Regions from separate parts of the Pseudarthrobacter ribosi genome, predicted to be linked through region 2. Evidence: riboswitches for the same ligand, from Rfam matches in the RefSeq annotation. Region 2 holds a riboswitch; each other region holds the start of a gene.

What was found. A riboswitch is a leader RNA that binds a small molecule or an ion and turns the genes downstream of it on or off. The one in region 2 is predicted to bind cyclic di-AMP.
Region 1: it holds a riboswitch for cyclic di-AMP, as region 2 does, so the genes downstream of both, ACZYZ5_RS04585 (C40 family peptidase) here and ACZYZ5_RS06230 (M23 family metallopeptidase) in region 2, are expected to answer to the same signal.
Region 3: it holds a riboswitch for cyclic di-AMP, as region 2 does, so the genes downstream of both, ACZYZ5_RS12860 (aggregation-promoting factor C-terminal-like domain-containing protein) here and ACZYZ5_RS06230 (M23 family metallopeptidase) in region 2, are expected to answer to the same signal.
Region 4: it holds a riboswitch for cyclic di-AMP, as region 2 does, so the genes downstream of both, ACZYZ5_RS05500 (LysM peptidoglycan-binding domain-containing protein) here and ACZYZ5_RS06230 (M23 family metallopeptidase) in region 2, are expected to answer to the same signal.

What each region holds. Positions count from the first base shown of each region.
Region 1 covers NZ_JBVAYZ010000003.1:201,823-209,643, reverse strand. Annotated here, with positions in the region: gene ACZYZ5_RS04605 (DUF5129 domain-containing protein) at 143-1,603, shown strand; gene ACZYZ5_RS04600 (DUF1918 domain-containing protein) at 1,610-1,801, opposite strand; gene ACZYZ5_RS04595 (serine hydrolase) at 1,863-2,747, opposite strand; gene ACZYZ5_RS04590 (dihydrofolate reductase family protein) at 3,234-3,821, shown strand; gene ACZYZ5_RS04585 (C40 family peptidase) at 3,879-4,622, opposite strand; cyclic di-AMP (ydaO/yuaA leader) riboswitch at 4,627-4,828, opposite strand; gene ACZYZ5_RS04580 (hypothetical protein) at 4,998-5,267, shown strand; gene ACZYZ5_RS04575 (calcium:cation antiporter) at 6,045-7,199, shown strand; gene ACZYZ5_RS04570 (DNA polymerase IV) at 7,396-7,821, opposite strand, start outside.
Region 2 covers NZ_JBVAYZ010000004.1:243,998-251,818, reverse strand. Annotated here, with positions in the region: gene ACZYZ5_RS06250 (DUF3027 domain-containing protein) at 1-444, shown strand, start outside; gene ACZYZ5_RS06245 (MFS transporter) at 489-1,796, shown strand; gene serC (phosphoserine transaminase) at 1,860-2,987, opposite strand; gene ACZYZ5_RS06235 (iron-dependent transcriptional repressor DtxR) at 3,254-3,949, shown strand; cyclic di-AMP (ydaO/yuaA leader) riboswitch at 4,095-4,307, shown strand; gene ACZYZ5_RS06230 (M23 family metallopeptidase) at 4,312-5,133, shown strand; cyclic di-AMP (ydaO/yuaA leader) riboswitch at 5,282-5,440, shown strand; gene ACZYZ5_RS06225 (NlpC/P60 family protein) at 5,750-6,541, shown strand; gene ACZYZ5_RS06220 (HNH endonuclease) at 6,762-7,262, shown strand; gene mobA (molybdenum cofactor guanylyltransferase) at 7,321-7,821, shown strand, end outside.
Region 3 covers NZ_JBVAYZ010000011.1:102,659-110,479, reverse strand. Annotated here, with positions in the region: gene ACZYZ5_RS12890 (hypothetical protein) at 1-341, opposite strand, end outside; gene ACZYZ5_RS12885 (SixA phosphatase family protein) at 432-959, opposite strand; gene ACZYZ5_RS12880 (dodecin family protein) at 1,015-1,218, opposite strand; gene ACZYZ5_RS12875 (winged helix-turn-helix domain-containing protein) at 1,568-2,431, opposite strand; gene ACZYZ5_RS12870 (response regulator transcription factor) at 3,059-3,799, shown strand; gene ACZYZ5_RS12865 (sensor histidine kinase) at 3,803-5,401, shown strand; cyclic di-AMP (ydaO/yuaA leader) riboswitch at 5,556-5,712, shown strand; gene ACZYZ5_RS12860 (aggregation-promoting factor C-terminal-like domain-containing protein) at 5,714-6,478, shown strand; gene ACZYZ5_RS12855 (glyoxalase superfamily protein) at 6,503-6,880, opposite strand; gene upp (uracil phosphoribosyltransferase) at 6,998-7,633, opposite strand; gene ACZYZ5_RS12845 (phosphatase PAP2 family protein) at 7,646-7,821, opposite strand, start outside.
Region 4 covers NZ_JBVAYZ010000004.1:80,646-88,466, forward strand. Annotated here, with positions in the region: gene ACZYZ5_RS05475 (hypothetical protein) at 292-618, shown strand; partial or broken gene ACZYZ5_RS05480 (ATPase, T2SS/T4P/T4SS family) at 1,219-1,329, opposite strand; gene ACZYZ5_RS05485 (serine hydrolase domain-containing protein) at 1,695-3,347, shown strand; gene ACZYZ5_RS05490 (hypothetical protein) at 3,392-3,745, shown strand; gene ppk2 (polyphosphate kinase 2) at 4,227-5,162, opposite strand; cyclic di-AMP (ydaO/yuaA leader) riboswitch at 5,419-5,589, shown strand; gene ACZYZ5_RS05500 (LysM peptidoglycan-binding domain-containing protein) at 5,574-6,449, shown strand; gene ACZYZ5_RS05505 (hypothetical protein) at 6,579-6,842, shown strand; gene ACZYZ5_RS05510 (anthrone oxygenase family protein) at 7,127-7,585, opposite strand; gene ACZYZ5_RS05515 (NAD(P)H-binding protein) at 7,582-7,821, opposite strand, start outside.

The DNA.
Region 1 (7,821 bases), on a different contig from region 2:
TCTTTCGGCCCATGGCGCCCTGACCTGCACTGACGCCGACTCCGGACGGCTCTGACAATTAGCGGGCGCCGCCTCCGAAAGACAGGTCCCCGCTCGGCGCGGGCACGTCGACGCGGCCCGCGGCAGGCACTACGCTCGGGAAATGGGAATCGTACGGAAAGTCCTGGGCCTCCTCGCTCTGGTGATGATCGGGCTGGTCGGAACCGGGCCGGCGGCGCAGGCAGTCACGCCGGTGGACATCGTCGTGGAGGACCGCGCCGGTGTGCTGGACCGGAACACCCTCCTGCCGGCGGTGCAGGCGATCGATTTCTACCAGCCCACCAAGGTGGCCGTCTACACCTACAACGGTTCGGCGTCGGACAACCTCAACGAGGAGGTGCTGCGGTTTGCCCGCTCCGAACATCCGGAGTGGATCAGCGAGGACGGACAAAAGTGGGCGAACGGACTCTTTATCTTCGCCCTGGACCCGGTGGGCCGGCACGTGGGGACCTACATGGGTGAAGACCGGAAAGTCTCGCCCGGACAGCGCGAGGACATCCAGGACGCATCCAAGGACCTTCTTCGCGACGCCCAGTGGACGGACGGCACCGTCGCCGGAATCCAGCGCGGCGCCGAACTGATCAATCAGCCCTGGTACCGCTCCACGGCCTTCCTCGTCGTGGCGTGGACCAGTATTGCGGCCGCCGTGGCGGGCGCCGGCACGTGGCTGATCGTGCGCTGGCGGACCCGGGTGGATAGCCGCAAGGAACTGGCCCGCGGCGACGTCAGCTACTCCAACGTCAGCTTGGACCTACAGGTCACGGACCTCAACGCCGGCACCATCCCGGAGGCCTCCCGCTACGGCAGCACGGTCCTCGAGAAGCACCGGACCTTCATGACCAAGTACAACACCGCCACCGGCCTCGCCAACCAGGTCCATGCCCTGTCGCCCAAGGACCTCAGCAGGCGGCCGAACCTGAAGCTGGTCCGCAGCTACGCCGACGCCGCGGCGGAACTCGATGCCCTCGACGACGTTATCGCCGACACCAACGCCCTACTTAACCGCGGCTCAGCTTGGGCCCCCGCCTGGGACCGGCAGCTGGCGCCCTTCCGCGCCGACCTGGCCGCGATCGAACAGATGCTCAGCAAGCGCAACGCCGAGGGCGACTCCGCGACGGCCGCCGCCCTGCGCTCCTTCCGCGATGAAAACCACCGGGAAATCGAACGGTGGACCGCGGAGCTCTCGGACGGAACAATCACGCCCGAGACGGCCCTGGACCGGCTGCGGGACGCGCGCACGCACCTCTCCGAGCTGCTCAAGAACCATGCCGATACCGTGATTGCCGGCTTCACCAAGAACGAGAAGGAAGCCCGGCTCATGCAGCAGGAGATGGAGGACGCACAGGCCGGAAGCAAGGCAAAATACGGGCGCACGTACGAACCCAGCATTCTGGGCACGGTGTACCCCTCGTATTACTTCCTCTCCGTGCCGACGTTCAACTCTGGCTTCACCAGCGGGGTCAGCAGTGTCAGCAGCGCCCGCGGCGGCGGGGGCGGCAGCACCACCGGCTACGGCAGCAGCGGCGGTAGCTTCTCCGGCTCCGGCAGTTCATCGAGTTTCTAGCCGCGGTCAGGCGCCCTTGCTGCTTTCGACGACGAAATCGCCGCCGGGGAACAGGATGGTCTCATGGCCGTCGTCAAATCTGACGTGATACGGCGGGGCCCCGTCGGCCCCCTTGACCTCCAGGATTTCGCCGTGCCGGTCGGACGACTCGACCGTGGTGCCACGGATGATGATGCGGTCTCCCTGGGCTGCTTTCATGGCATTCACCTCCCTTCTCCAGCGTACGGTTGTGGGTTCTTTGGGGGAACGGCCGCTTTCGTCAGAAGAGTCGGGCGGCGACTGTGCTGGTGAGTTCGTGGAAGACGCGGGCCCGGGTAGCCTCGGCGTCCCGGCCCAGCGTGTAGACGACAAACACATACGCCCGCTCCCCCCGCACCAGGATGCTCGCGTCGTGCAGGTTCCCGTTGAGCAGCCCGTACTTGTGGAAGACGCTGACCCCCGCAGGTGCGGCGGCCGGGATCAGCGTTTCGTAGTTGGTCTGCTGCATGAGGGACAGTAGTTGGGCTGTGTTGGCGGGGTTCAGCAGCCGGCCGCTGTATAGCTCGGACAGAATCGTTGCCATCTCTGCGGCTGTCAGGGTGTTCACGGTCCGGTCGTAGGGAATGCCCATCGAGGCTGCATAGTTGATCAGTCCCCTGTGGCCCACGGCGGCGAGGATCAACGCCCATGAATCGTTGTTGCTTTGCTGGACCATTTGCCGGATCTGCTGGCCGGCGGTGGATGCCCCCATCGGGGTCCCCAGCGAGGCCTTGCCGGTTTCCACCAGATGGTAGTAGGCGGCGGCGGCGAGGATCTTCCCGGTGCTGGCGGCCACGAACTTGGTCTTGTCCCCGTATTCGTGCACCGTTCCGTCAGCCACATCGATCAGGGCCACGCCCACCTGGTAGCCGCTGTTGGCCGCGATCACGGCGTTGATTTCTGCGTCCAGTTCCGGCCCGATGGCGGGAGCGGGGGGCGTGACGACGGCGGGTGTCGGCGTCGGGGGTTCTGCCGACGGCGTTGAGCCGCCGGCGGCGGACAGCGGGTCGGCGGCACCAGCTGAGGCGGACACCGACGCAACCGGCGCAGCCCCGGCGTCGACCGGTCCCCTGGCCTGCATGGTGCCGTAAACAGCCCCGGCCGTGATCAGGCCGAGGACGGTCACCAGTGCAACCAGGAACTGCGGGCGGATCCCGCCTGTGAACCGCAGCAGGCGTGGCCCGGCCCCACGGGCGGACTCTTGTGTGTGCCGGCCGCTGCTGTAGTGCCGGCCGGGTCCCCAGGATTCCACCGGTCTCAACCCCGGAACATCAACGGGGGCGCGACGTCGGCTGACGCCTCAGGCAAGCTCGTGGGCATGCTTTTCCTCCGAAAGTAAAGAACCGCGGGCGCGGCTTCAAATTTCCTGCATTCTTCTACCGGTGGGACCCGAGCGCAAGTGGCCACACCTGCGGGCCCGGGATCAGCCGGCCGGCTCCCAATGCTGGAACCGGAGTTCCCGCAGCACGCCGTGCAGCGGAGCCACCGTGAAAGGCAACTCCTCCAGTCTAATCCCGGGGGCCGCGGCCGGCGCGGTCCGGTTCCCCTGCCGCGGCTGAAGGGTGCGGCGTACGCTGGAACCCCAGTCGGCAGCGAACAGAAGGAGCCCGTCATGCGCAAGGTCATCTTTATGATGCAGGTATCCCTTGACGGATTCTTTGAGGGTCCGGAGCAGGATCTGAGCTGGCATCTGGTCGATGATGAACTGCACCGACATTTCAACGACGAGCTCCGGACTATGGGCGCTTTCCTGGACGGCCGCATCACCTATGAGCTGATGGCCGATTTCTGGCCGACGGCAGACCAAGACCCCTCAAGCCCTGCCCCGATGGTCGAGTTCGCGGGGATCTGGCGGGACATTCCCAAAATTGTCTATTCCAGGACCCTGACGTCGGCCGGCTGGGATACCGAGGTGGTGCACGACGTGGTCGCGGAAGAGGTGGCCAGGCTCAAGGAACAGCCCGGCGGCGATCTGGCGCTCGGCGGCGCCGATCTGGCGGGGTCGTTCCGGCGGCTCGGGCTGATCGATGAGTACCGGATCTATGTGCACCCGGTCCTGATCGGACGGGGCAAGGCCCTGTTCCAGGAGACGGATGCGGTGACTCCGCTCCGGCTGCAGGAGAGCCGCACGTTCGGTAACGGCGTGGTACTGCTGCGGTATTCAGTGGAGCCGGACGCCGGGCACGCAGAAGGCCGGTGATCTGCTGCCCCCAAGGCAACCGATCGACCGGCCTTCGATGTGCTGCTGGCGGTGCTGCTAGCCGGCGCGGACGAACGTCACGGAGCCGGTGGCGGTCAGCCAGGAGAGCGGGTGCGTCATGGTGGCGTTGACGCCGTTCATGCCGCCGCTGATCGCCTGGCCGTTGCCTGCGTAGATGGCGACGTGGCCGGACTGGACGATGATGTCGCCGGGCAGGGGGGAGGCGACGACCTTGCCGTACTTCAGGAAGGCCTGCGGGCCGATGTTGCCCACCGGGATTCCGGCAGCATTCAGGGCCTTCTCCACTACCGCGGTGCAGTCCTGCGTGATGCCGATCTGGCCGTATGCTACGGCCAGCATGGTGGCATTGGCTCCTCCGGCTGCCGGGGCAGCGGCGGGGGCAGCGGCGGGTGCGGCCTGGACGTTCACGGCTGCCTTGGCGGGGGCGGGGGCGGCGGCCGGGGCGGGTGCCGGTGCTGCCGGGGCTTTCGGAGCGGCCACGGGCTTGGGCGCCTCGACGACGGGCGCCGGTGTGGTCTCAACAGCCGGACGCTCGAAAGTGATCTGGACGGTCGAGTCCGCCAGAACCGGCGCGGAGACCTGGCCCTTGACGTCAACGGCCGACGCAGGAGCGGAGTCCCGCTCGGTCGGTGCATCGGCTGCATTCGCGGCCATGGCGCTGCTGAGCACCATTCCGGAAGCGGCTACAAGCACTGCGGCCTGGCGGCCAATGGTGCCGGCGGTGCGGCGTTTGCTGCGAAGATCGGCGCGTTTGGGCGCACGGGTATTGCTGAAAGTCATTTAAGAAGCCTCTCCCAATGCCTGCGAGGTGAGCTGTCGGATTCGGATGGGAGGCACCCGGCCGCACGCTGGCCCGATCATGACGGGCCGTGCGGCTTCACCCCAAGACCCCTGGAGAACAGCGGGTCAAAATTGGTTTCCCCGTCTCTGCCGGACGTTGCTGCGAGTTACCCCCGGGCCGCGGCAGAGTTAGGCAATCGGCTGGGGAGAGCCCGTCTCGGAAACAACAGGCACCTAACAACGGTAACGGAATGATTACGGAGTGTCACATCGAGCTCCGGTTGGGCTGTGCTTACCGGCGTGCTATGAACCCCGTCGGAACCGGCCCCAGGCATAGGATGATGCCATCACCGTTCCCCGAAGCGGAGGCTCGAAATGAAAAGTCCCGATGTCGCCAGGCACTGTGTCGCCATCTGCCAGCTGAGCAGTCAGCCGCCGGAGGACTTCAATGTCAACACCGAACTGCTGGTGCTGGAAAACGGTGAGGTCCGCGTCTCCACCTGGGACGCCGAGCCCCGCGACGGAGGGTTCGATGTGCATGTCCTGAACGACCGCGTGGACGCCCTCGGCTTTATGGTGATTACCGACTGGGAGTTCTTCGATGAAAAGGCCTATGCCGTGGTGGAACGCCGGCCGGGAAGCTAGGCCCATCCCATTCCGGCAGGGGCCCGGGTAAACCTCTGATTCCGTATCTACGCGGTATTTTGACTTTGTTGCAGACGTCATTTGATGACGCCAATGGAGATCGCGGAAGAATTATTGGAACGGCCACGGCTGTGTGTCACAGTGCCCGATCCGGCAAGCTCCTATTTCGCCGCCGCACCCGGGTTCCTTGCCCTGTTTCGGTGCTGTGTACCCGGCGCATGAGGCCGCTTTTCCCCATAGCCTGTCCTTGTTCCGAGCGACCAAGAATGAGGAAGAAAATGACTCAGACTGGAGTTTCAACTTTGATGACGGGGAATACTCCCGGAACGGTCAAGGTTCATTGCGCCCACCCCGGGAGCGCCCTGACAAATAGGAGCATTGTATGCATCGTGCGTGCCTTGTCACCGGACCGGTTCGTCTCCAGTGTTGTCGCTGCTGAGCTCGACTCGTTGAACGGGCCCATCCGGAGTGGCGTGGGCCCGATCGGCAGAAGGCGGAGCTGAATCGTCCCTGCGAGCCATGTCCGGCTCTAGGTCCGGGCGCAGCCAAACTCGCAGCGAGTCGTTCCGATAAAGGACGCTGCCTGGCGGTGGAGTGATGTGCTCGGCGACGGTGCTGGGTTCGTTGATTTCCATGCCTGTATTTTGCGGGTCCGCCCGGGGGTCGTGGCGGCCCTGCAGTAGCATGATCCGCAGAGTGTGACACCAGCGCGTCGGACGGGACGGCCCGTTCGTTTCGATAGACACGGGGACGGCCCCGTGGAATGGGGTTCAACCCGTGGTTTCCTCTACTGCAGGATCCATTTTCTCGCCCGTCGCCATCTCGCGGCTCGTGGTCGGTTGGGGTGCCGTCGTCGGGTTGGTGGTTGCCGGGCCCCTGCTTGAGGCACCCGTTCCTACCTGGCTACTGATTACTGCACTCGTGCTCATCGTCGGGGTCGTTCTGGTCTGCGCCTTCGGGGTGGTCCATGAGGCCGAACATCTCGCCCGCCGGCTGGGTGATCCCTACGGCTCCCTGGTCCTCACACTCTCCATTGTGCTGATCGAGGTGGTGCTCATTTCCGCCGTCATGCTCGGTCCCGGGGAACACACGACCATCGCCCGGGACTCGGTGATGGCCGTATCGATGATTATTCTTAATGCGGTGATCGGGCTCTCTGTGCTCGTCGGAGCGATCAAGCACGGCAATCTGGGCCACAACCGCACCGGCACGTCCTCGTATCTCGCCATGCTCGTTGTTCTGGTCTCGTTGGCTTTCGCCCTGCCGGCCCTGATCGGGCGGGATGGCTCCTACACGTCGGGGCAGGTGGTCCCCATCATCGTGCTGACCCTCGCCCTCTATGCCTTCTTCCTCTACCGGCAGATGGGCAGGCAGGCCGGCGACTTCCGGGAGGTCGATCCGCGCTTCGCCGCCGGCCGGGACCTACCTGACAGCCAGGCCGCCAAGCAAAGCAGCATCACCCAGGTCATCGCCGAACACCGGACCGAGGTGTTGCTGCGGATCGCGTTTCTCATCGTGACGGTGCTGCCCATCGTGCTGCTCTCGCACGACATGGCCACGCTCCTGGACGACGGACTCGACCGCGTCGGTGCGCCGGTGGCGCTTTCCGGCATTCTGATCGCCATGATTGTGTTCCTGCCCGAGTCGATCACCTCAGTGCGCGCAGCGCTGCAGGGCGAGATTCAGCGCGTCAGCAATCTATGTCATGGCGCCCTCGTCTCCACGGTCGGCCTGACCATTCCCGCGGTCCTCATCATCGGCGCCCTCACCGGTCAGGCCGTTGTGCTCGGCGAGTCCCCGGTCAACCTGCTGCTCCTCGGCGTCACGTTGATGCTGTCGGTGACAACGCTCGCTTCCAAGAAGGTCACGGCCATGCACGGTGCAGCCCATCTCGTGGTCTTCGCGGTCTACGGCATCGCCGTGTTCTCCTAATTTGGTCCAACCGGAGAGGGATTCGTTGGTGGCGATGGCCACGGACCCCCGAAGCACGTATCACCGCCCTTCTATCAGCCCCGGCCGAGCACGTCGTTTACGAGCTGTTTCGTCTGGACGTTTCCCCCCCGGGCGCGGACCGTCCAGCGGGGGTCCCCAATCACGACGGAGGCGACGTAGCAGGCGAGCGACGCCGTCACCAACCGCCGCGCGTGGGCGTATGTCCCTTTCGGGCATCGTCGGGCATTGCCATTTCGGCCCGCAGGCCTAGGAGTCGGATCGGACGGCCCGCTTCAATTCCGGCTGCGAGGTCCAGGGCCCGCGCGAGGATTTCATTCCGGTCGAATGTCTCGGGAATCTTCTTCGCGTGGGTCTTGGTGAAGAACGGCGCGTACCGAACCTTGAGGGTCAGCCCGACCACGGGCCGTCCTTCGGCGACAACATCCTCGAGGACACGCGCTGTCAGCTCCCTTACCGCGTCGTCCACCTGAGCGGTCTCGGTCAGATCCCGCTGGAAGGTGGTCTCCCTGCTATGCCCGCGGGCAACCCACGGGGTGTCGTCCACAACACTGGAGCCGTCCCCGCGTCCGAGCTCCGCGTACCAAGGACCCATCCTGGGGCC
Region 2 (7,821 bases):
CGGAACTCCCGGTCCAAAGTTGTGACGGTCGACGAACTGGGGCTTTTGCCCTCTGAAGACTCGATCCTGGCGCCCGATTGGATCCCGTGGGCCGAACGTGTCCGCCCCGGCGACGAACAGGGCGAGGAAGAACTCGCGGCAGCCGCAGGCGTGGCACCGCCGGAGGACGCCGCCGAAACCGACGCGCCGCTGGACGCGCTCGACGCCGCTACATCCGAGGAGGAAGATTCCGACGAAGCTTCCGAGGACGACGCCGACGACGACGCGCCCGAAGATGACTCTGACGATGCAGACGGCAACGCGGACGGTGCCGGCGATGAGTACGACGCCGACGACGTTGACGACGACGCCAGCGACGACGACGACGACGCCGCCGACGATGTTCCAGGCGTGGCAACCGAAGACGCACCGGACGACGAGTTGCCCGCAGCGCAGGCTGACTAACGGTTGGAACCATCCGGGATGCCGCACAGGGAGGGCTGGACATGATGTCCACCTTCAAGTCCCTGCACATCCTGAACTACCGGATCTGGTTCATCGGCGCGGTGATCTCCAACATCGGGACGTGGATGCAGCGGACGGCCCAGGACTGGCTGGTCTTTGACCACCTGACCGACCACGACGCCAGCGCCATGGGCATCACCATGGCCCTTCAGCTCGGACCCCAGCTCTTCCTCGCCCCCGTGGCCGGGCTGCTGGCCGACCGCTTCAACCGTAAACAGCTGCTCATCCTGACCCAGTCCGCGATGGCGGTGCTGAGTGCCGGGCTGGGCATCCTGGTGGTGTCCGGGGCCGCGCAGCTCTGGCACGTCTACGGTTTCGCGCTGCTGCTTGGCGTTGTGTCCGCCTTCGACGCCCCGGTGCGGCAGACCTTCGTCTCTGAACTGGTCCGCGACGATTACCTGCCCAACGCGGTGGCCCTCAACAGCGCCTCCTTCAACGTGGCCCGCATGATCGGGCCCGCGGTGGCCGGCATCCTCACGGTCGCCGTCGGCCCCGGCTGGGTCTTCCTGATTAACACCCTGACCTTCGTAGCGCTGCTGCTGAGCCTGTGGAAGATTCCCACCGCCTCGCTGCGCCAGCTGCCGCGGGCCGCGGCCGGCAAGGGCCGCATCCGCGAGGGGCTGCGCTATGTGCGGTTCCGGCCGGACATTGTGGTGGTGCTGGTCGCGGTCTTTATCGTCGGGACCCTGGGGCTGAACTTTGTGCTGTTCATCGCGGCCATGGTCGGCACGGAATTCGGTCTTGATGCCGGCGCCTTCGGCCTGATGAATTCCATCATGGCCATCGGCTCCGTCGCCGGTGCCCTGCTGTCCGCGGGCCGCAAGAAGCCCCGGCTGCGGATCATTTTCGGAGCGGCCGGAGCTTTCGGCGTGACCTCCGGCATCGCTGCGCTGGCCCCCAGCTACTTCTGGTTCGGCGCGGCGCTGGTACCGGTGGGGCTTTTCGCCATCACTATGATGACGAGCGCCAACGGCTACGTGCAGACCACGACGGACCCCGTGATGCGCGGCCGGGTGATGGCGCTTTACATGGCGATCTTTATGGGCGGCACGCCTATCGGGGCCCCGTTCGTCGGGTGGGTCGCCAATGTCGCCGGTCCCCGCTGGTCCCTGAGCGTCGCGGCGGCTTCCGGCCTGATCGCGGCCCTGATCGGGCTGGTGTGGATTGTCCGGGCCAGGCAGCTGCGGATCCGGTTCGACCGGCGCGCCCGGGGGCTGCGTCACTTCCGCGTCGTGTCCGCCGGCCCGGGGACCTCAAGCGGCCCCGACGCAGACGGCGCCGCCCGGGATTAACCCGGACGACGCCGTCGCTCGCCGTCAACCGCTGACGTCTTAGCGCCACGCTGGTGTGGAGAGCTACTTCTTCAGCTCGCCCACCACGAAGTCGATGCACTCCAGCAGCGCCGACACATCGTCCGGCTCGATCGCCACGAAGGTCGCGATGCGGAGCTGGTTGCGGCCCAGCTTGCGGTAGGGCTCGGTGTCGACGATGCCGTTGGCGCGGAGCACTTTCGCGATCGCCGCGGCGTCGATGGAGTCGTCGAAGTCGATGGTCGCGATCACGTTGGAGCGTTCCTCAGGCTTCGCCACGAACGGGGTGGCGTACTCCGAGGCCTCGGCCCAGCGGTAGATGCGGCCGGCCGAATCCGCGGTCCGGGCCGCGGCGAAGTCCAGTCCGCCGTTGGCGTTGAGCCACTGCACCTGGGCGTCGAGGGTGACGAGCGTGGCCAGGGCCGGGGTGTTGTAGGTCTGGTTCAGCCGCGAGTTGTCGATTGCCGTCTGGAGGTCCAGGAAGTCCGGGATCCAGCGGCCGCCGGCCTTGATCCGCGCCGCACGTTCCAGCGCCGCCGGGGAGAACAGGCCAAGCCACAGGCCGCCGTCGGAGGCAAAGTTCTTCTGGGGGGCGAAGTAGTAGACGTCCGCTTCGGCGACATCGACATCCAGTCCGCCGGCCGCCGAGGTGGCGTCAACCAGGACCAGGGAGCCTGCGTCGGCGCCAGCCACACGCTGGACCGGAGCGGCAACGCCGGTGGACGTCTCATTCTGCGGCCAGGCGTAAACATCGACGCCGGCCTCGGCCCTGGCCGCCGGGCGGGTGCCGGGTTCGGACTTGATGATGGTGGAGTCCGCTAGGAACGGTGCCTTGTTGGTGGCGGAGGCGAACTTCGAGCCGAACTCGCCAAAGGACAAGTGCTGGGCCTTGTTCTCCACCAGGCCGAAGCTGGCGATGTCCCAGAACGCCGTCGATCCGCCGACGCCCAGGACGACTTCGTAACCTTCGGGGGCGCGGAAGAACTCGCTGAGCCCGTTCCGGACCGATCCCACGAGGTTCTTGACCGGCGCCTGGCGGTGGGAGGTTCCCAGCAGCTGCGACGCCGCGGCGAGGGCTTCCATCTGTTCCGGGCGGACCTTGGACGGTCCGGCGCCGAACCGGCCGTCCTTGGGCAGGAGGTTTGCGGGAATCGTAATGCTGGTGTCGCTCACAGTGGCTCCAATTTTCGGCTGGTACAAAAAGTGTGGCTCGGGAGGTGGCCCGGCAGCGTGGCTGCAGCGGAGCCTTGCGTTTCATTCTGCCTGACTGCCCGGCGCGGGAGGCAAAAGAGCCCGTCATAGTCCGGTCACTGAGATTATCCGGAGTAATTCAAAATAGGCTAAGCTGGCCTGCGAACGTACGGCGGACCCCGCCAGGGCGCCTGCGGCACGCGGTACGGTGGGAATACGCAAGGACGGCGCTCGAGGAGCTGAGCTGAATGACGGATCTGATCGATACAACCGAGATGTATCTTCGGACCATTCTGGAACTTGAAGAAGAAAACATCGTCGCCCTCCGCGCCCGCATCGCCGAGCGGCTGCGCCACTCCGGCCCCACCGTTTCCCAGACCATCGGCCGGATGGAACGTGACGGGCTGGTGGTTGTTTCCGGCGACCGCCACCTGGAGCTGACGGAAACAGGCCGGAAACGTGCCATCGAAGTCATGCGCAAGCACCGCCTGGCCGAGCGGCTGCTGGCCGACGTGATCGGGCTCGACTGGGCCTACGTCCATGAGGAAGCCTGCCGCTGGGAACACGTCATGAGTGAGCGGGTGGAGCGGCGGATCTTCGAACTGCTGAACCATCCCACCGTTTCTCCCTATGGCAACCCGATTCCCGGCCTCGCGGAGCTGGGCGGACTGCCTTCCCAGCCCTATGCCGACGGCGTCGTGAACCTGCTGGAGGCCATGGCCGGCTACGGTCCGGATTCCCGGATCCGGGTCAGCCGGCTCGCCGAGCCCATCCAGGTCGAACCGGAACTGCTCGTCCAGCTTGATGAGGGCGGCATCCGCCCCGGCGCACTGGTGTCGCTGGAGCGGGTCGGGGAATACATCTCGGTACGGGTGCCCGACATCGAGGGCGCTTTGGAGCTCCCGCCCGAGGTGGCGGCGCACGTCTTTGTTACCGTCAGTTAACAGCCGCTAACCGGGCCACTCGTGGGACCTCCCATGAGATGTGCACAGGTCGATAACGGATTTATCACTGGACGGCTTAATCGCCTATAGTTGAGCACTAGTACCGATACCAAAGCGTTATCTGATCCGAAGCCGAGCTCTGCCAGCGGATCAGTCGCAGGATCACCTTCTGGCAGGGGCGGGGGAACCACTTCCGGCTGTTCAACAGCCTTGGGGTGAAGTCCGTCAGCGGCAAGCACACTCGACCGAGGACCTCCTTTGATGCCTCTGTGCTGGATGCTTGCCACGGCGGACCGGGTCATTGATCTCTCTGACCCGAATCCGACAGCTAACTCCGCAGGCTCTCCAGAGAGGAACCGTTTTTGACCACCCAGATCGTCAGGGGCCGCCGTCGCGCGACCGGTCCCGCACCGGAGCCGCGTCCGGCCGTCGCCGTCCCGGCAGACCGCCCCCGTGACGCGCACCGCGACGAACGCAGAGGCCGCCGCAGCCCGTTCCGCCAGGTAACGGACTTCGCCGCCGCCAGTGGCGTGGGGCAAAAGGCCGGCATCGCACTGGCCGCCACGGGACTGGTCCTCACCGTCACCGTCCCGGCCACGGGCCCCGTGATGGCCACGGACGCCGGGTCAGCCGCCGGATCCATCTCTGCCGCAGTCCAGCCGGACGTCACCGCTGCCGAGGCCAAAATTGATTTCAACCGCACCGCCGTCACCACCCAGAGTGACCCGGACGGCAAGCTCAAGCAGCTGTTGAGCGCCCAGTCGGTCGACTCCATCACCCGCGCAGCCTCGTCGGGCAGCCTCGGGGCGCCCCTGGGCGAACTGAAGACGGCGTCGCCCTTCGGATACCGCGTCAGCCCGATCACCGGCGGCTCCGGGGAGTTCCACCGCGGCCAGGACTATTCTGCCCAGTGCGGCACTGCCGTCCTTGCGGCCGCCAGCGGCACGGTGACCTTCACGGGATGGCATCCCTACGGCGGCGGAAACCGTGTGGTGATCGACCACGGCAACGGCCTGGAGACCACCTACAACCACTTGTCCTCCGCCAGCGTCAAGGTGGGCCAGCAGGTCTCCCGCGGCGCTGCCGTGGCGATGAGCGGCACCACTGGCGCCTCCACGGGCTGCCACCTTCACTTCGAGGTCATGGTCAACGGCGAAGTCGTCGACCCGACCGGCTGGCTCTAACAGAGCTGATGGGACACTCTCGCATTCTTATGACACGCCGTGATCTGAATGTGACATTGTGCCCCAACTGCTGTACCGTATGACCTACGCCAACTTTTCCGAAGTTGGCGCTCTTGAGTGGATTGCCTAGCTCTGCCACCGCTCAAGGTCCGTTCGCATGACATCGTCTGGCAGGGGCGGGGGAACCAATTTTGGCCTTCGAAAGAAGGCCTTGGGGTTAAGTCGCAAAGCTTCCCAGGAAGCAGCGCGGCCGGGTGACTCCCATCCGAATCCGACAGCTCACCTCGTAGGCATTGGGAGAGGCTACTTTCGTGTCTTCACGCCACAATGCTGCGCGTCACCGCGCTTGCGCGGCTCTTACGAGCCCGCTGAAATCCAACCTCCGCAGTGCCCTTTCTGGCGCCCGGAATGGATCTCACGCCGCCGTCTCAATCTCTGCTGAGTCCGGCCCGCAGGCCATGCACCTGCAAGCAGTTCCCGCTTTTGGCGCGTCTTCGCAGTACACCCTTCGCTAAGTAACCCATTTCGGGGCGATCCGGCGTACCCCCAAGATGCCGGAGCGTCCTCAGCCTGCGCCCAAAAAGCGCGGACCCAGGATCACGAAAGAGAGAACTTAATGACTACTCGTGCAAACGCACGGCACCGCGCCGAGGTCACCAAGACCAACTCGCTGGCCGTCATTGCCAAGGCCGTCGGCGACAACGCCGGTGGCGTGGGTCGCCAGGCCGCAGTTATCGCTGCAGCCTCCGGCCTCGTCCTGACCAGCGGTATCGCAGCCAACGCTGCTGAGGCCAACGTTCAGCGCGAGTCCACCTCCGCTTCCACCCTCGAAGTCCAGTCGGCCGCCCCGGCGACCATCTCGGCTGCTTCGACCATCGCCATCTCCTTCGAGAAGCCGGCCGTCACCACCACGCCGGCTCCCGTCGTGGAGGCCCCGAAGCCCGTTGTGAAGGTCCAGGAGACCCCCGCAGCTGCCAACACGGCTAAGACCGCCAGCACCAAGGTCGCCGCCGCCGCAGCCCCGGCTGCCAGCACCGCGGCTCCGGCTGCCAGCACCGCGGCTCCGGCCGTCGCCAGCGGCATGGGCGCCACGATCGCCGCTGCCGCCTACGCCCAGCTCGGCGTCGGCCAGGACTGCACCCGCCTTGCTACGAACTCGCTGGCTGCTGCGGGCATCAACTACCACGGCTGGCCGGCAGGTTACCTGTCCCTCGGCCGCACCGTGAGCGCCGCCGCGGCACTGCCGGGCGACCTCGCCTACTACCAGAACGGCGGATCGGGCATGGCCCACATCGCTGTTTACGTCGGCAACGGCCGAGCCGTCCACGGCGGCTGGAACGGTGGAACCACTTCCCTGCAGAGCGTCAACGTCGGCTCCGGCCCCGTCTTCATCCGCGTCGGCGGCTAAGTAAGAACTGTTCGCAACGCAAAGGACCCCTGCCATTCGGCAGGGGTCCTTTGCGTTGCCAGGACGTGAACTTCAGCGGACACGGGCCGGGCGGGCAAAAAAAGATTCGGTGAATTGGCATGTCCATGTTTACTCTTGTTTTGTCGATCCATAGCCCGACCATGCAGAGGGCAGCCGGCCCTCGTGCCCCTGGCGGGTGCGGCCGTGAAGAGGTATGCGGATGCGCACACTCGTTCTGAATGCTGGATATGAACCGCTGGCGGTTGTGACCTTCCGCCGGGCGCTCGTCCTTGTGCTGACTGGAAAGGCCAGCGTTGTGGCGGAAGGCGACGATCCCGTCGTCGGGCCGCAGGACGTCCTGGGTCGGCCCTCGGTGATTCTCTTGCATCGCTACATCAGGCCCCGGTACAACACCGTGACGGCGGTGAGCCGCCGCGGGGTGCTCCGCCGGGACGGACACCGCTGCGGGTATTGCGGCAAAGCCGCCCACACCATCGATCATGTCCAGCCCAAATCCAGGGGTGGTGCGGATTCCTGGGAAAACCTCGTCGCGGCCTGCCTGCGGTGCAACAACGCCAAAGGCGACCACACCCCCGGGGAAATGGGGTGGAAACTCAACTTCAGCCCCGCGCCGCCCAAGGGCACGACCTGGCAGATCAAGGAGCTGGAGAAGCCGACGCCGGCCTGGGACCCGTTCCTGTTGCCGGAATCCGCTGCCTGATACGGTGTGCCCCGGCCGCTGCGCCAGGACGCGACCTATAGCCAGCTAGGCTGGGCCGGTGGACTTCGACGCTGTCATTCTTGCTGGGGGCCGGTCGTCCCGGCTGGGCGGCGTGCCCAAATCCGGTCTGATGCACGACGGCGCCACCCTCCTGGAGCGCGCCCTGCAGGCCGCGAGCGGCGCGGCCGCCGTGGCCGTCGTCGGGCCCGACCCGGGAACCCTGCCCGCGGGAGTGCTGAGCTGCCGGGAGGAGCCGGCCTTCGCCGGCCCCGCCGCAGCCGTCGCCGCCGGGGTCTCCGCCCTGGAAAAGCACCGCAGCCGGGACCCCCGCCTCCCTGCCGCGGCACCGATGACCCTGGTCCTCGCCGTTGACATGCCCGGGGCGGGCGCCGCCATCGCAGCGCTGCTGGCAGCCGCCGCGGAGGCCCCTCCGGGCGACGGACTGATGGCCGTGTCTGCTGACGGGCGCCGGCAGCCCCTGGTCGGCCTTTATAGCACGGATGCGCTACAACGGTGTGTGGCCGACGCCAGGCAGCGCGGCACGCTCGAAAACGCCTCG
Region 3 (7,821 bases), on a different contig from region 2:
TCGTCCGCCTTCCGCAACTGCTCCTCCGTGCGGGCGCGGACCTGCTCGGCTTCCTGCTGCCGTCCGCGGGCTTCCTCCCTCAGGCGCTCGGCTTCGACCTCTGCCTGTTTCGCGTCGGCGTCGGCGCGCGCAGCCTGCGCCTCGCGCTCCCTGGCGCCGATCTCCTCACTCTTGGCCTGTTCACGCATTTCGACCGCCTTGTTGCGATTCGCTTCCGCCTTGCGCTTGCGGCCGGCCATGGTGACCACAGCGACGATCGCGATCACCACAACGACGCCGATGATGAGCCAAATAAGCATTCCTGAGTCCACGATGATTCCGCCTTTTCTCTCGATCGCCATAAGTCCACGAGTAAACAGCATCAGTAAACCGCAGAATCGCCTGCATGACCATGCATCCGCGAATCGGGCAGGGCGCCACCGGGCCCGGCGCTATTTGGCCCGGGGAACCTTGAAGTGCGTGAGCCTCGCGTCCTGGCCGTCGAGTTCGTCCCAGGACTTCTCGGTCTCCATGACGGTCAGCGCGCTCGTGGGCCACCGCGTGGCGGCGTCCATGTAGGCGTCGTGGTTGGAATCGCGGGAGGCAAGGTGCATGGCCAGGTCCTGCACCCCGGGCATGTGCGAGATCACCATGAGGGTGGTCACGGTGTCCGGGACGTGGTTGATGACGGTCAGCATCCGCTTCGCGGAGGCGGCGTAGAGCCCGTCCTCGAGTTTCGGCGTCGGAGCCTTGTCGCCGAGTTCGCTGCACACCCAGGTGCACGTCTGACGGGTGCGCAGGGCGCTGGAGCAGAGGATGAAATCGGGGACCACGCCATGCTTCAACAGCCATTTTCCGGCCTGCGGGGCATCGCGGTGGCCGCGCTCTTCGAGCGGCCGGTCGTGGTCCGCGACGCCGCCGGGCCAATCCGACTTGGCATGCCGCATGATCACCAGCCGTTTGATGTGATGCGCGCTCATGGGTCAATCCTAGTGCGGCGGCTGATCCCCGGGCACGCATCCCACCAGCGGCCGCTCAGTCGTCAAGGACAAAGGTCACTTCCAGCACCACGTGCCAGGACACGACGGCGCCGTCACTGATTTCAACCTTCTGTTCCTTCACCCACGCCCCGGTGACATTGCGCAGGGTCTTGTTCGACCGGTCGATGCCCTCCTTGATGGCAGCATCAAACGAGGTCTTGGAGTTCGCGCTCAGGGTAGTAATCCGTGCAACAGACATGTCTTCCTCCCAATAGTCGGTCCAACGGGTCCGAGACTACGCCGAAGGGAGGAGACACAACAGGGTCCAACAGCCACCCAAGAGCCGCGACGTGCGGAACGGGAGGACCGCGTTTCCGCATTGGGGCAGTCGGGGAATTACGCCAGGCGACGGAAGCGCGGCAGCCGCGTTTTGCGTAGTGCCGCATCGCCGACTGAGGAACGAAGGAGGTGTCTAAGGCACGGCAAAATGCCGCTGCCGCGCGTGGGTGAGGCCGGCACGGCAAAATGCCGGCCTCTGCGCGTGAAGCTTCCGGAGACAGCAAAGCGCCCGCCCCAGTTCAGGGACGGGCGCTTTGGTGACCTAGAAACTAGATCGAGTATTCCGGAGCGGCCCAGACAACAACCTCGGGGTGCTCGTAGAAGCGGTAGCCCTGGCCGCGGACCGTACGCACGGTGTTGGCAAGACGGCCGAGCTTGGAGCGCAGACGGCGGATGTGCACGTCGATGGTCCGCTCATTGGGCACCTCTTCGGCATTGCGCCACAGGCCCTCGAGCAGCTCGTCGCGGCCCACGGTGCGGGTGCCGTTCTCGACGAGGTAGTTGAGGAGTTCGAACTCCTTGAACGTGAGGTTCAGGGATTCGCCGTCGAGCGCTACCTCACGGCGGGCAAGGTCAATCAGGACGCCGGAAGGGCGCGGGTCCTGCGGCTGCTGCAGGCGGGCGGTCTCGGACCGCTGGCGGGCGCCGACCGTGGGGTCACCGAAGGTGGAACGGACGACGTCGAGCGCGGAGCCCGGCGCGCTGGCGGGGGCGACGGCGACGGCAGCGTAGCTTTCGGCGCCGGAGACCAGCGTCTGGGCGTAGGCTCGGATTTCCTGGGCCAGCTTGGCAATGGACGTCCCGGCGGCCGCGGCGGTTTCCTCGTCGATCCCCATGTAGAGGACGAAACCGCGGGCGACGTTGTCGTTCGGGACGGGACGGACGGGGCTGCCGTCACCAGGAGCAATCACGGGAGTCGGGGCCGTGGCCGGCTCCGGCTGAACGGCGCGGAGCTGTCCGTAGGAGTTGGGGTTATAGCCCTGCGGGGCATAGCCCGGGGCGGGAAAGCTGTTGCCGGATCCGGCGGGGGCGAAGGATGCCCGGCCGCCGAAGCCCTGGCGGATACCGGAGGCTTGGCCGGCTTTGCTGGCGTTACGGACGGAGATGTGGACGTATCCGGATGCAACTGACATGGATTGCTTACCTCAATGTGAATGGCCGTCATCGCGGCTCGAATGCTACTTTTCCCCGCAATGAAAACTGGGGAGGGACGCCCGACACTGGGCTGGGGCGAATGCCTAGAAACCTTAGGGATGTAAAAGTTAGGCGTGCATTCGACAACAGTGCTTCTCGGTACCAGCGGGTGCGCTGATCCAAAAAACTGCGGCTGCAGGTGCTGTTGAGTTCTTGTTCACAATTGAAGTGTGCAACGTAACAATGAAAACTTGCAAGTAACAATGGATGCGAAAGTCCACGATCTGAGACAGAACGCGGAAATGTAGTGCAGATCACAATTCTTCGCAGTCAATAAAATAACAAGTGTTTTGCTCAATGGATGCCCACATAGGCCTTATCCCCGAACTTAATTCGCGCTATCCCGCAGCTTGGCCGCAATCCTTCACCGTAAGCCAAAGTGGCAAAACCCTTCGCCTACTTAGCATTAGAAGTCCAGAGTTCCACAGAGTGGTCACCCCGGGGCGAGAAAAAAATGCGGGGTCAGCCGGCAGTCCCCGGGATGCCCAGCTCGCTAGGGTGGGATTCACAGGCGCCACACAGGATCCCCAAAGCCGCACCTAACCGGCAGATCGGAGAGTTGTCCCATGGCCACTTCGCACTCCATGACCAATAATCTCCCCCAGCTCACCCATCCGGATGGCTCCCCCATCCGCGCCCTGGTCGTGGACGACGAACCCAGCCTCTCCGAGCTCATGAGCATGGGGCTACGCATGGCGGGATGGTCCGTTGCCGTCGCCGCCGACGGCCCCCAAGCGGTGAAGCTTGCCAAAGATTTCCGCCCCGACGTGCTAGTGCTCGACGTGATGCTTCCCGGATTCGACGGCGTTGAACTGCTGGGCAGGATCCGCGCCTTCGCGCCGGAGGTCCCCGCCTTGTTCCTGACCGCAAAGGACGCCGTCCAAGACCGCATTACCGGGCTGGCAGCGGGCGGGGATGACTACGTGACCAAGCCGTTCAGCATGGAGGAGGTGCTGCTGCGGCTGCACCGGCTGGTCCAGCGGTCCGGGGTGGCTGCGATGGATACCGCCGAACTCGTCGTCGGGGACCTTGTCCTGAACATCGACACCAGGGAGGTCCGGCGCGCGGGCGAGGAACTGCACCTCACGGCCACCCAGTTCGAGCTGCTGCGCTACCTCATGGAGAACCCGAAACGGGTCGTCAGCAAGGCCCAGATCCTGGACCGGGTCTGGGACTACGACTTCGGCGGGCAGGCCAACATCGTGGAACTCTACATTTCGTATCTCCGGAAGAAGGTCGACGCCAGCCACCCGCCCATGATCCACACGGTGCGCGGCGCCGGCTATGTCCTGAAACCGGCGGACTGATCGGTGCCGGAACGCCCCGCCGAGATCCGGTCCTCCGGGCTCAACTGGCGCAACCCGTCCACCTGGCACCTGCGCACCCGGCTTGTCCTCGTCGCCATGGCCCTGCTGGTTGCGATTTGCGGGGCCGTCGGCATTGTCAGCTACGCCTCGATGGACTTCTTCCTGACCAAACAGCTCGACACCCAGCTGGATCAGGCAGCGCTCCGTGCCCGCGACTTTGGCCGCTCCGGCCGTTCCGATCCCCTTGAGGCGCGGGGACAGGCCATTGGCACCCTGAATGCTCGAATCGATGACAATTCGGTCCGCAGCGCCGGTTTCCTCGCCGAGGATGCCACCCGGGAGTCCCTCACCGACGAAGACGACCAGGAGCTCCTGCAACTCACTCCGTGGAGCGAGCCGGTGGACCGGACCCTGTCCGCCGGGGCCTACCGCCTGGTGGCCGCCGAGACCCCGGGCGGCGACGTGATCGTGACCGGCCTGCCGCTCGCAGAGAAGCAGAACACGCTGGCCACCATGGTCTGGACCATGGTGCTCGTGTCCACGGGCGGACTCCTGATCATCGGACTGGCCGGGACGGCGCTGATCCGCCGGACCATGAAACCGCTCGATCAGCTCTCCGAGGTCGCGACGCAGGTCTCCCGGCTGCCGCTCGACGCCGGAGAAGTGGGACTTGCGGTGCGCGTGCCGGCGTCCGCAGCGCATCCGGGCACCGAAGTGGGCAGTGTTGGCCACGCCCTGAACATGATGCTGGACAACGTCTCCAATGCACTGGAAGCCCGGCAGACGAGCGAGATGAAGGTCCGCCAGTTCGTCGCGGATGCCTCGCATGAGCTGCGCACGCCCCTGACCGCCATCCGCGGCTACACCGAACTAATGCGCATGACCGAACAGTTCACCCCTGACGGCCAGAAGTCCCTGGCCCGGGTGCAGAGCCAGTCCGAACGCATGACCACTTTAGTGGAGGACCTGCTCCTGCTTGCCCGGCTGGATGAGGGCCAGCCGCTCAAGCTCAGCGAGGTGGATCTCACCCAGTTGGCCATCGAGACGGTCAGCGACGAGAAGGTCATGGCCCCGGACCGGGTCTGGCACCTGGAGCTACCGGAAGAGCCCGTGGTGGTCTGCGGTGACGCGACCCAACTGCACCAGGTGCTGGCCAACCTGCTCTCCAACGCGCGCAAACACACCGGCCCCGGCACGACGGTGGTGACCGGTGTGAACCGGTCCGCGGACGGATATGCCGTGGTGACCGTGACGGACGACGGCCCCGGAATTGCCCCCGAGTTCGTGGACCGCGTCTTCGCCCGCTTTACGCGCGCGGACGCTTCCCGCAAGAACCCGGTAGCGCTCGCGACGCCGGCAACCGGCAGGGGGTCCCTTCCACGGCGTCCGCTGCACCCGCCGAGGTCGCCCGAGGCAGCCGCCGGACTTGCCGCCACTACCACTGCCCCCGCGACGAGCGCTTCCGCCGAGGGAACCAGCGGGCTGGGACTGTCGATCGTGCAGTCGATTGTCGAGGCCCATGGCGGGACCGTCAGTGTGACCTCGATGCCCGGCCGCACCGAGTTCACCGTTCGGCTGCCGGAGGCTTTTCCCGCAGCCTGAACCAGCCATCGTCGCTGGTCAGGGAGCAAGCCGCCCCGCCGCCGTCGGGATTTCCGTTACCTAAATGTGACTTAGCCATCCAACTCCTGTACGGTTTTTAGGGTGCGGCCACCAATAAGGCCGTATATCCGGATGTACGCCAAGCTCTGCCGCCTCCCGGATTCCGCTGGACAGGCAGAGGCGGGGAACCCAGAGTTCCCGGGCATTTCTGCACATTGCGCCCTTGGGGTGAAGCCGACACGTGAGATTCCGTGCGGCCGGGTGACCTCATCCGAACCCGACAGCTAACTCCGCAGGCGTTGAGAGGCATTCATGACTGAATCCAAGCCACAAACGCGCCCTGACGGCGCCGCAAACTCCACTAACTCCGAGCTGTCACGCCACCGCGGCGAATCGACCAAGCCCGCATCAGCCCTGGCCCGGCTGGCCCACCACGCCGGCTCGACCGGCCGCCGGGCGGCCGTTGTTGTTGCCGCCTGCGCGGTAATCGTGGGGGCCGGCGCGGCCGGCCAGGCCTCCGAGACGGCGGCCCGCAATGCCGATGCGGGCAGTTCCAAGCAGGCAGCCGCCACCGCGGATCCGCTGACGCACCTTGATTTTGAACGTGTCCGCGTCGAGAACCAGGCCGTCACCCGCAGCGGCGATGCCCCTGCCCAGCCGGCCGCGGTGGCGCCTGCCGAAGCACCGGCCCCGGCCCCCGCTCCCGCCCCGGCACCAGAGCCTGCCCCGGCTCCCGCCCCGGCGCCGGCGCCGGCCCCCGTTGCCATCGATGATCCTGCCGGTGCCCAGGCGTACGCGGCCGGCCAGCTGGGCTCCTATGGCTGGGCCCCGAGCCAGATGCCCTGTCTGATGAAGCTTTGGACCAAGGAATCGGACTGGGAAACGACAGCCACGAACCCGAGCAGCGGCGCCTACGGCGTGGTCCAGTCCCTGCCGGCCGAGAAGATGGCCAGCGCGGGCGCCGACTACCGGACAAACTACCGGACCCAGATCAATTGGGGACTGGAGTACATCCAGGATCGTTACGGCTCACCGTGTGGCGCCCTGAACTTCCACTACGCCAAGAACTGGTACTAAACACCTGACAGCCAGGCCGCCTGCCTAGCCGTTAGGACGGTTGGGGATGTACTGCACCGCCCATTTGTTGCCGTCGGGGTCGGCAAAGTAGACGAAATGCCCCCAGTCCTGCACGTCGACGTCGCTGACGTCCACGCCGCGGTCCTTGAGTTGCCGGTGGGCAGCCTGGATGTCGCTGACCACGAGCTGCAGGCTGGGGGCGGTGCCCGGCGGGGCGTCCGAGAGGCCCTCGCCGATGGCGATCGAGCAGCCGGAACCCGGCGGGGTCAGCTGGACGAATCGGATGCCGTCCATGGGCCGCTCGTCGAAGTCGGCATTGAAGCCCACCTTGTTGACGTAGAAATCCTTCGCGCGGTCCACATCAGCCACGGGCACAAAAACAAGCTCTAGTTTCCAGTCCATGGGGCTCAGGCTAGTACCGGGCGGTACATTCCGGTAGACCAGGCTCCCTTGCGGGGAGCCTGGCTCGGGGGCCGGTTGAACCGGCCGCGGAGCCAAGTCCGGCCCCGCGCGGCTGGCTCAGCCGGCCACGCCGTAGAGACGGTCTCCCGCGTCGCCCAGGCCCGGCACGATGTAGGACTTCTCGTTGAGCTTCTCGTCGATCGAGGCCAGCACAATCGTCACGTTGGCATCGGCGAGCTCTTCTTCGAGCTTCGCGAGGCCTTCCGGAGCGGCCAGCAGGCAGATGCAGGTGATGTCGGAAGCGCCGCGCTTGAACAGGAACTTGATGGCCTCGCGCAGCGTGCCGCCGGTCGCGAGCATGGGATCCAGGACGAAGATCTGACGGTCGGTGAGGTCCTCGGGCAGACGCTCCGCGTAGGTAATGATGTCCAGGGTCTCTTCATCGCGGGCCATGCCCAGGAATCCGACCTCCGCCGTGGGAACCAGCTTGGTCATACCCTCAAGCATGCCGAGCCCGGCACGGAGGATGGGGACGACCAGTGGGGTGGGCTTGGTGAAGGCGGTGCCGATGGTGGTGCTGACCGGGGTCTCGATGGTCACCGGTTCGGTGCGGACCTCGCGGGTGGCCTCGTACGCCAGGAGCGTGACGAGTTCCTCGGTGAGCTGGCGGAAGACCGGGGACGGGGTGTTCTTGTCCCGCAGAACGGTGAGCTTATGGGCGACCAGCGGGTGGTCCACAACGAGAGTGCGCATGGGTCAAAACTATCACCCGGCGGCTGGTGGCCCGCCCGTGGGACCGCGGGCGCCGACGTCGTCCTTGCCCTCCGGGGCACTGCCGCCAGCGGCGCCGTCGTGCAAGTGCGCTGGGTGGTCGAACGTGGGCGCGGGGCCGGCGTGCTCCCGATGCCGGATCACATGGAAGAGCCGGTGGGCCAGGATCA
Region 4 (7,821 bases), 160 kb from region 2:
GGGCGGGACATCTTCGCGAGGGAGTAGCTTTCTGGCACAGGCGCGCGTGGCCAAGGACCGCGCGTCTTTGGGAGGAGTTAGTCTCAGAAGCCCTGTGTTCATATGAACCGATACGTGCCGGGACGTGCTGTCACGTTTAGGCCCGGGAGAAGCCTCAGAAATCCGCACAAAAGGGTAGGGGACTGCGTATGTGGATGTTGCCGACAGCATCATTTTGGATCGCGATGCTGATAGTGTCCTCCTAGCCTTTATCGGGCGACTTGAAGCTGGTTTAAGACGAAAGAGCCGGAGATGATCAATACTGTGGTTCACTCAAAACTTCAATTGGAGGACCTGCCTAGCGGCACAATCCTGCGGGAGGCCGGAGAACCCGTTTCCTGGGTGCTGCGCGAGCCCCAGTCCGGATCGATTCGGTATGTACAACTTACCCAAAAACACAACGCTCAGGTGCAGTTTCCACTGAGAGTCTCGTGGCAACCCGACGGACCACTCCGCGACATTGATTTGGCCCGGTCATCCGACATTGATAACCAGGGCAACCCAATCCGCGATTACCTGGAACGCGTCTGGATCGCACAGAAACTGGTCGCATCACCCCTCGTCGTCGGCGCCCTCTAGTCGAACAATCCGGGGCACACAGGAATCGAATACGCACATTCTTCGGTTCTGCTTTTAGTAGCACAATCACGAGATACCAGATTGAGGTTCTAAAGTGCCTAGCGGGACGCGATCTCAATGATGGCGTTGACGGCGTATTTGCCGAGCTCGCTGTCGCTTGCCAGGTCTCTTCAGCCGGATTGCTGAAGATTGAGTGCCTCTCCTTCCGTGGGTCTGAATGAGGAAGTGAGCAAGCCAAAATCACGACCGAATACTTTTAGTCGAAGCTGGAGCGTCGCGTGCGGAGGCTGTGACGCCCGGACTATGGCTCTTGATGCGCCACGCCACAGCGCCGGTACCGGCCCAGGAAAGCAGCGGCTCTTGCTCTACAGAGTCGGCTTTGGTGGGCTCGCTGTAAGTCGGAGGGCTGCTGACCGTGTCCTCTACGGTCGTCTTCCAGTCCTCGCTGTTTTTACATCCTTGCCGCTTGCGACTGCGCTTTGTCGGGGCAACAATCGACGAATGATGCCGCTCAGTTCGCAACGTGCTCGTTCGAAACGTCTCCCAGAAGCTCCTGAAGGAAAGACGGTTCAGGGCACCTTGTCCTCCCTGCCCACAGGTAATACCGGGGAGGCCCGACTTCAGAGCAATGAGCATGTCCAGGCTCTCGGCCTCCCTGACCTCTCCGACCACGAGCCGGTCCGGCCGCTTGCGCAGGGCTTCCTTAACGAGCCCTACCCACCCGCCTCAGCGCGGTCATGGAAGAACGCGGCCTGACAATCCCTGAGGCTTACTCCGCGAAAGATCGAGCCACCGGCCGCCCCGTCGTGAGCCCCCCGCAGAGCGTGCACGAGGCCGTGAGCGTCGCTTGCCCGTTTCGGTGCCCGTGACGTTGAACGAGGCGTCCAATTTAATCGTCGCTAATGTCCCGTCGGCCTTCCGGATATGTGCCTCGTAGGCAGCCCCAGTCCGACGGACGATGCCGGCAGACGAAGGCTGCGTCGGTCAGAGCCACCTCTGGCGCTGTGCGCGCCATTGTGTTCCCATTGACCCGGTCATACCGTGAAGAGACGGTCAGCCGAAGTGCAGGTGCGGGCATGCGGATAACATCCATATCATCGCGCTGGCTCCTGCTGTGCTTCCTGGCCGCGGCAATCCTTGGCGGCGCCACGCCGCCGGCACCTGCCCCCTCCGCCGCGCCGGCCACCGGACCCGCGAATCCCGAGCAGGCCTACGCGGAACTGGACTCCTTCCTGCAGGAGCAGATCGAGGTCCTCGGACTTCCGGGCGCTGCCGTCGCCGTCGTGAAGGACGGGGTCCGGGTGCACGTTGCGGGCTTTGGCCGCGCTGATGACTCCGGACGGCCGTTGACCCCGCGGACGCCGGTGCTGCTGGCCTCCACCAGCAAGACCCTCACCGCCATCGCCGTGATGCAGCAGGTTGAGGCCGGCCGGCTGCGGCTGGACGAGCCGGTGCGGACCTACCTGCCCTGGTTCACGCTGGACGACAGCCGTTCGTCAGCCATCACCGTCCGCCACCTGCTCCATCAGGCGAGCGGCATGGCCTCAAAGGACACGGCCTTCGAGGCCTCCGACGCGCAGGGCCCGGAAGCCCTCGAAGACGGGGTGCGGGCCCTGGCAGAATCCCCGCTGGCCGGCGAACCGGGCACGGCCTTCCGGTATGCCAGCGCCAACTTCAACACCGCGGGCCTCCTCGTGCAGACCGTCTCCGGCCAGCCGTTCGGCGACTACCTGGAGCAGCACGTCTTCGGACCCCTGGCGATGGCCGACAGCCATCCGACCCGGGCTGATGCCCGCGCAGACAACGCGGCTGCCGGCTACTCGCGGTGGTTCGGCGCCTGGTGGCGCCAGACCGACGTCCCCGCTCCCACCACCGGAATGCCGTCGTCCACGATGTACTCCTCGGCCGAGGACCTGAGCCGCGAACTGATGGCCCTGCTCGACGGCGGCCGGGACGGCGACGCCCGGATCCTCCAGCCCGAGAGCATCGAGGCGATGTTCGAGCCGCGCGTGCAGGTGGACGGATCCAAGCACTACGCCATGGGCTGGTTCGCCCGGCCGCTGGTGGAGTCCGCCGATCCCGCAGCACCGCCCGTCCCGGAGGGGACGTTGCCCCTTCTCCTGGAGCATCAGGGGGAATGGGGCAACAGCCACACCTACCTGGCCATGGTTCCGTCCGCCCGGCTTGGCGTCGCCCTGGTCATCAACGGCAATGACGCGGCTGCCCCGTCGCGGCTGAAGGCGATCGACACCAACCTCCTGCGGATTCTCCACGGCCAGGCGCCGGTGCCGGCGGTGGTGCACGAGGACTGGCTGCAGAGCTACAGCTGGGCCGTCGCGCTCGGACTGCTGCTGGCGGAGCTGCTCAGCCTGTGGCTGGTGCTGCGTTTCCTGGTGCGGCGGCGATATGCCCCTGCCGGGCATCGGCGCATTCTCTTGGCCTGGGCCGCCGCGGCACTCGCCCTCGACGGGTTCGCGCTGTGGCTGTGCCTCAGCTACGCCCCCGCCCGCTTCGACACCCACCTGTTCGTCGTCGTCCGCCAGTTCCCCGACGTCGGCGTCTTTCTGGTGCCGGTTCTTGCGCTGGCGATCCTGTGGCCGGTCCCCCCGAACGGTCTGGCTGCTGGTGACGATGCGGGGGTCGCGGGCAGCACCCTGAGAGGAGGTACTGAACGCTTCCGCGACTGCTTCACCGGAAGCGGAACCGCGGGACCTTGCCGGGCTCCGTAGATAGACTGCAGTGGTACGTGTCCCTCGACTATTAGGAGAAGTTCATGAGCTACAGCGGAAGTCAGTCCGAGAAGCCGGTAGCAGCCGGTGACCTGGACCGCAGCCATATCGGTCATACTGTGAGCTTTGAATCTAACGACTTCACAGTTGTCTTCGGAACACTCTCCGGCGTTGCCCGGACGGACGCCATGGTGTACCTGTCCCTTCAGGGAGTGGGCGGCGGCACGCACCTCAAGGACGAGTACGACCTGCCCGTCAGTCAGAACGTCTATCTCCAGAAGGATCCCCTGAGCAGCGCGGGAAAAACCCTCTCGGAGGCGGAACGGGTCATCAAGGAGAAGTTCGACGAGATCAAGAAGAACCTCCGGGACCGGGAACAGAAACCCGGTTCCGAGTAACCGGCATCCAGCCACAGGGGAACCCCGCAGCGCCCGCGCTGCGGGGTTCTCTTTTTGTTCCTGCGCGCCCGGGGCGGGTCCCGAGGACGCGGCGGCGTTCTTCCAGTTCCTCGGCTGACGACGCATGCCTCCCTAAGAAACCGTTGTTGTCGGTAGTTCACCCGGTTGCCCCGGCATCGGCACTAATCCTCGCATCGGTCCTAGCAGTTTCAGCGCCTCCGGACCAACTCTCCCGAAAGTCCGACGCCGCCGGAGAACTGTGGTTGGAAACAGAACGGGCGCTGCGTTACCGGGGGACCGCCGGACTGCGGACTGCGTAACCCTTCGGCAACTTTCATGAGGCTCGAAAGTAGATGAGCTGCATCCTTCGCGGCGTCAGAAGGCTCATGAACCAACCCGATGGACTCAGGACAGTCACTGCCTCAGCGGCGGGACGGTTCGGCGCCTGCGTGCTTGAGCGTGTCCGCCAGGAGCGGCCCGTTCAGTCACCGACAGCTTCGCGGCCGCGGCGTACGATGAGCGGGTCCGGGCTATACACGACCGCTGTGTCTTTGTCGTCGTAGTCGAACTGGTTGAGGAAGAAGCGCAGGGCGTTGATCCGCCCTCGTTTTTTGTCGTTCGATTTGATGGTGATCCACGGTGCGTGGTCGCTGTCGGTGCGCAGGAAAGTCTTTTCCTTTGCCTCCGTGTAGTCCTCCCATCGGTCCAGGGAAGCAAGATCCACGGGTGAGAGCTTCCAGCGCCGGACAGGATCGATCTGTCGGATCGCGAAGCGGGTACGCTGCTCGTGCCGGGTGACGGAGAACCAGAACTTGGTCAGGTGGATTCCGGAGTCCGCGAGCATCCTCTCGAAGAGCGGCGCCTGCCCCATAAATGTCTCGTACTCCTCGTTGGTGCAGAAGCCCATGACCCGTTCCACGTTGGCACGGTTGTACCAGGACCGGTCGAACATCACGATTTCGCCTGCGGTTGGGAGGTGCTGGACATAGCGCTGGAAATACCACTGGCCTTGTTCCCGCTCCGATGGTTTGCTCAGCGCCACCGTCCGGGCGTAGCGGGGATCGAGGTGCTCGGTGAATCGCTGGATTGTCCCGCCCTTACCTGCGGCATCCCGGCCCTCGAAGACGATAACGACTTTCAGGCCGCGGTCCTGACCCCAGTACTGGAACTTCAGCAGTTCGATCTGCAGACGGTATTTTTCCAGCTCGTACTCTTCCCGAGACATCCGCTCCCCGTAGGGATAGTCTTCCCGCCAGGTCTGGATCGCTGAGCCCCCGGGGTCGATGAGCTCCGGGTCCTCGCCGTGGCCGCCGCTGACCGTGTAGCCCTGCTCCACTAGATGGTCGATGGCCTCACGCAGGTTATCCCTCACCCACCACGGATCATCGGGCGTCCACGGCCCGTCCGTAAGCGTCATCCGGGTCTCCCTTCAGGCACCGCCCCAGAGTCGAGGAAGTCTAACAGGACGACTGGCGCGCCGGAACCTCGGCCAGGCATCACTGGCCAAGCCAGCATTGATCCACGATGCTATCTCGGTTGGAGTGAATCGATCATGGGACGGCCGGCAACGGCGTTATCCTAATGTGACTTAGCCCGGGTGGCCGGGGTAGTCTCTACGGGTGCCCTGGTTTAGTCAGGGCATTCCCGTGCAGAATGCCGAGCCCTGCCGCTCATCGGGATCCGTTCTAGAATCCAAATGGCAGGGACGGGGGACCCACTTTTTACCGGTCTTGGCTTCAAGACCTAGGGGTTAAGTCCTGCGGCTCCCGATCATTACGGGGCAGGACCGGGTGACTCCCATCCGAACCCGACAGCTCACCCCGCAGGCATGGGAGAGGCACTCACCATGTCACGCATGTCCATTCCGGCGCGCCACCGCGCCACCCCGACACAGTCCCCCGCTCTACAGGGACTGTCGTTTTCCCTGAAAGCCCACGCATCATCCCTGGCCAGACCGGCCGCCGTCGTCGCCGTCGCATCAGGCCTCGCTTTCGGAATCGGAGCACCTGCACAAGCTGGCGCGTACGCCCCGGACGGTTCCGCCAGCCCCAATGTCCAGGCACAGGCAGCCACCGCACCTTCCGCTAAGGGCAGCCATCACACCATTGCGCCCGGTGACACTCTCGGTGCCATTGCCGCTCGATACGGAGTGGGACTGAACGCGGTCATATCCGCCAACGCGCTCTCACTCTCCTCCGTGATTTACCCCGGGAATCAGATCCTGATCCCTGCGGCGGGACAGAGCCCGGCAACGGCCCAGGCCAGCCCGGCGGCTCCCCAGACTGTCCCGCAGGCGACCCCGCCGTCGGGCATGGGCATCAATGCCGCGTCCGCATCGATCACGCCGAAGGCATCACCTGCTCCGGCGGCAGCACCCGCAGTCCAGGGCAGCGCAGTCGGTGCCGCCCTCGTTGCCTCAGCCCAGGCGCAGCTCGGAGCCACCCAGGACTGCACCATCCTGGTGGAAAAAGCCCTTCGGTCCATCGGTAAGCCGGTAGGCGATATCGGCCCCGCAAAGTTCCACCAGTACGGAACTCCTGTAGCAAGCCCTCAGGCCGGTGACCTTATGATCAGCTCGGGACACGTGGGAATCTACATCGGTGACGGGCAGGCCATCAGCAGTGGCATGAACGGCGTCAACGAAACCATCGTGCACCCGGCCTCCTGGCTCGGAGGATCCACCTTCGTACGCGTAAACGCGTAGCAGCCAGATCGAGTCCGGACAACAGTGGCAGGTGCAACGCACCTGCCGCTGTTGTCTCACAGGACGCCGGCCGGCGGTAAGCGGACCTTCCGCCTTCGGGTCTCCCTGGTTCCCGGCAGAGGCATAAGTTTGTCGTACGGCCTGCCGGCGGGACTGCTCAAAGTCGTGCGCACGTTCACGCTTACGGACTACACCGGGATGACCCTTCTGCGGGCTACGGATACGGCCGGCGGCCCACTCAGGGGCTTGGCCGGGAAGACGCCCGGAACCGACCTTGCCCTGACCGGGTTCCTCGACGCGGTCAAATTCCGGGCCGAGCTGCTCAGCTTTCACTTCGAAGGCGGAGTCCTTCCCGGCCCGGCGACATCCGCCGCTCCGGATGCCGGGACCTGACGCCCGCAGCTCGGGCCATTCCCCGCGTCGCACCCAACGTGTTCATTGAACGTTTATGACAGCACCGTAGGGTTCAGCCGATGAACGTTCAACCCCGTCAGCCCCTGGACCGAGCCGCGCATGGCACCGGCCCGAACCGAACCGATGGTGGGCGCTGAGCCGCGCACCTATTTCGTCCATGCCGCTCGGCCCGGCAATACAGTCTCGGCGGGCCTGCTTGCCGAGGGGTCAACAGTGGATTCCGTACCCCGCATGCGCTACGCCCGGAGTGTCTCATTCTCCTGTCAGGGGTGGTGGAAGGGGATCAGCAGCCCGATCGCGCCGGCGATGGAGAGGGCAGCGCGGAGGTGGTTGGCCGGATTCCAGGATTGCTGGTAGCCGTGCCACTCCCGGTCCGACCGGCCGCCGGTCCTGGACAGACGGTTGTTCAGAGGCACGTTTATGACCATGGTGGATGCCCACCCTGCCAGGTAGGCTGCCGCCCCGGCGACTCTGACGGGTGAATGGGTCAGTGGTTCCGTGGCCTGGACGGCGAGGACGGCTCCGCAGGCCGCAGCGGTGCCGAAGAACAGGATCATGAACGGCGGCCTCACAGCCTTCTCGTTAATGGACACCATGGCTGCGATGGCGTCCTGCGCCGGCCGCCGTCGGAGGGCGGGCATGACCACGGTGGAGAAGGCGAGGTAGAAACCTCCAGCGACCGCGGAGCCGGTACCCGCGATCACGGGCAGCCACCCGTTCACCGCAGTTCCGCACTGGCCGGCGCGTCCCACACGCCGGTTTCAACGGTGCGCCTCGCATACGTGCTGAAATCGGTGGGGTTCCGGTCCAGGGCACGGGCGAGGTCTGGGGACAAGGAGGCGTTCCGCCCGTCGAGGATCTCAGTGAACAGCCCGGCCAATGGCAGCGCTTCTTCGACAGGGACCCCGTCGTGGGCGAGATCGTCCGCAAATTCCTCCGCCGTGCAGGGCGCGAACGC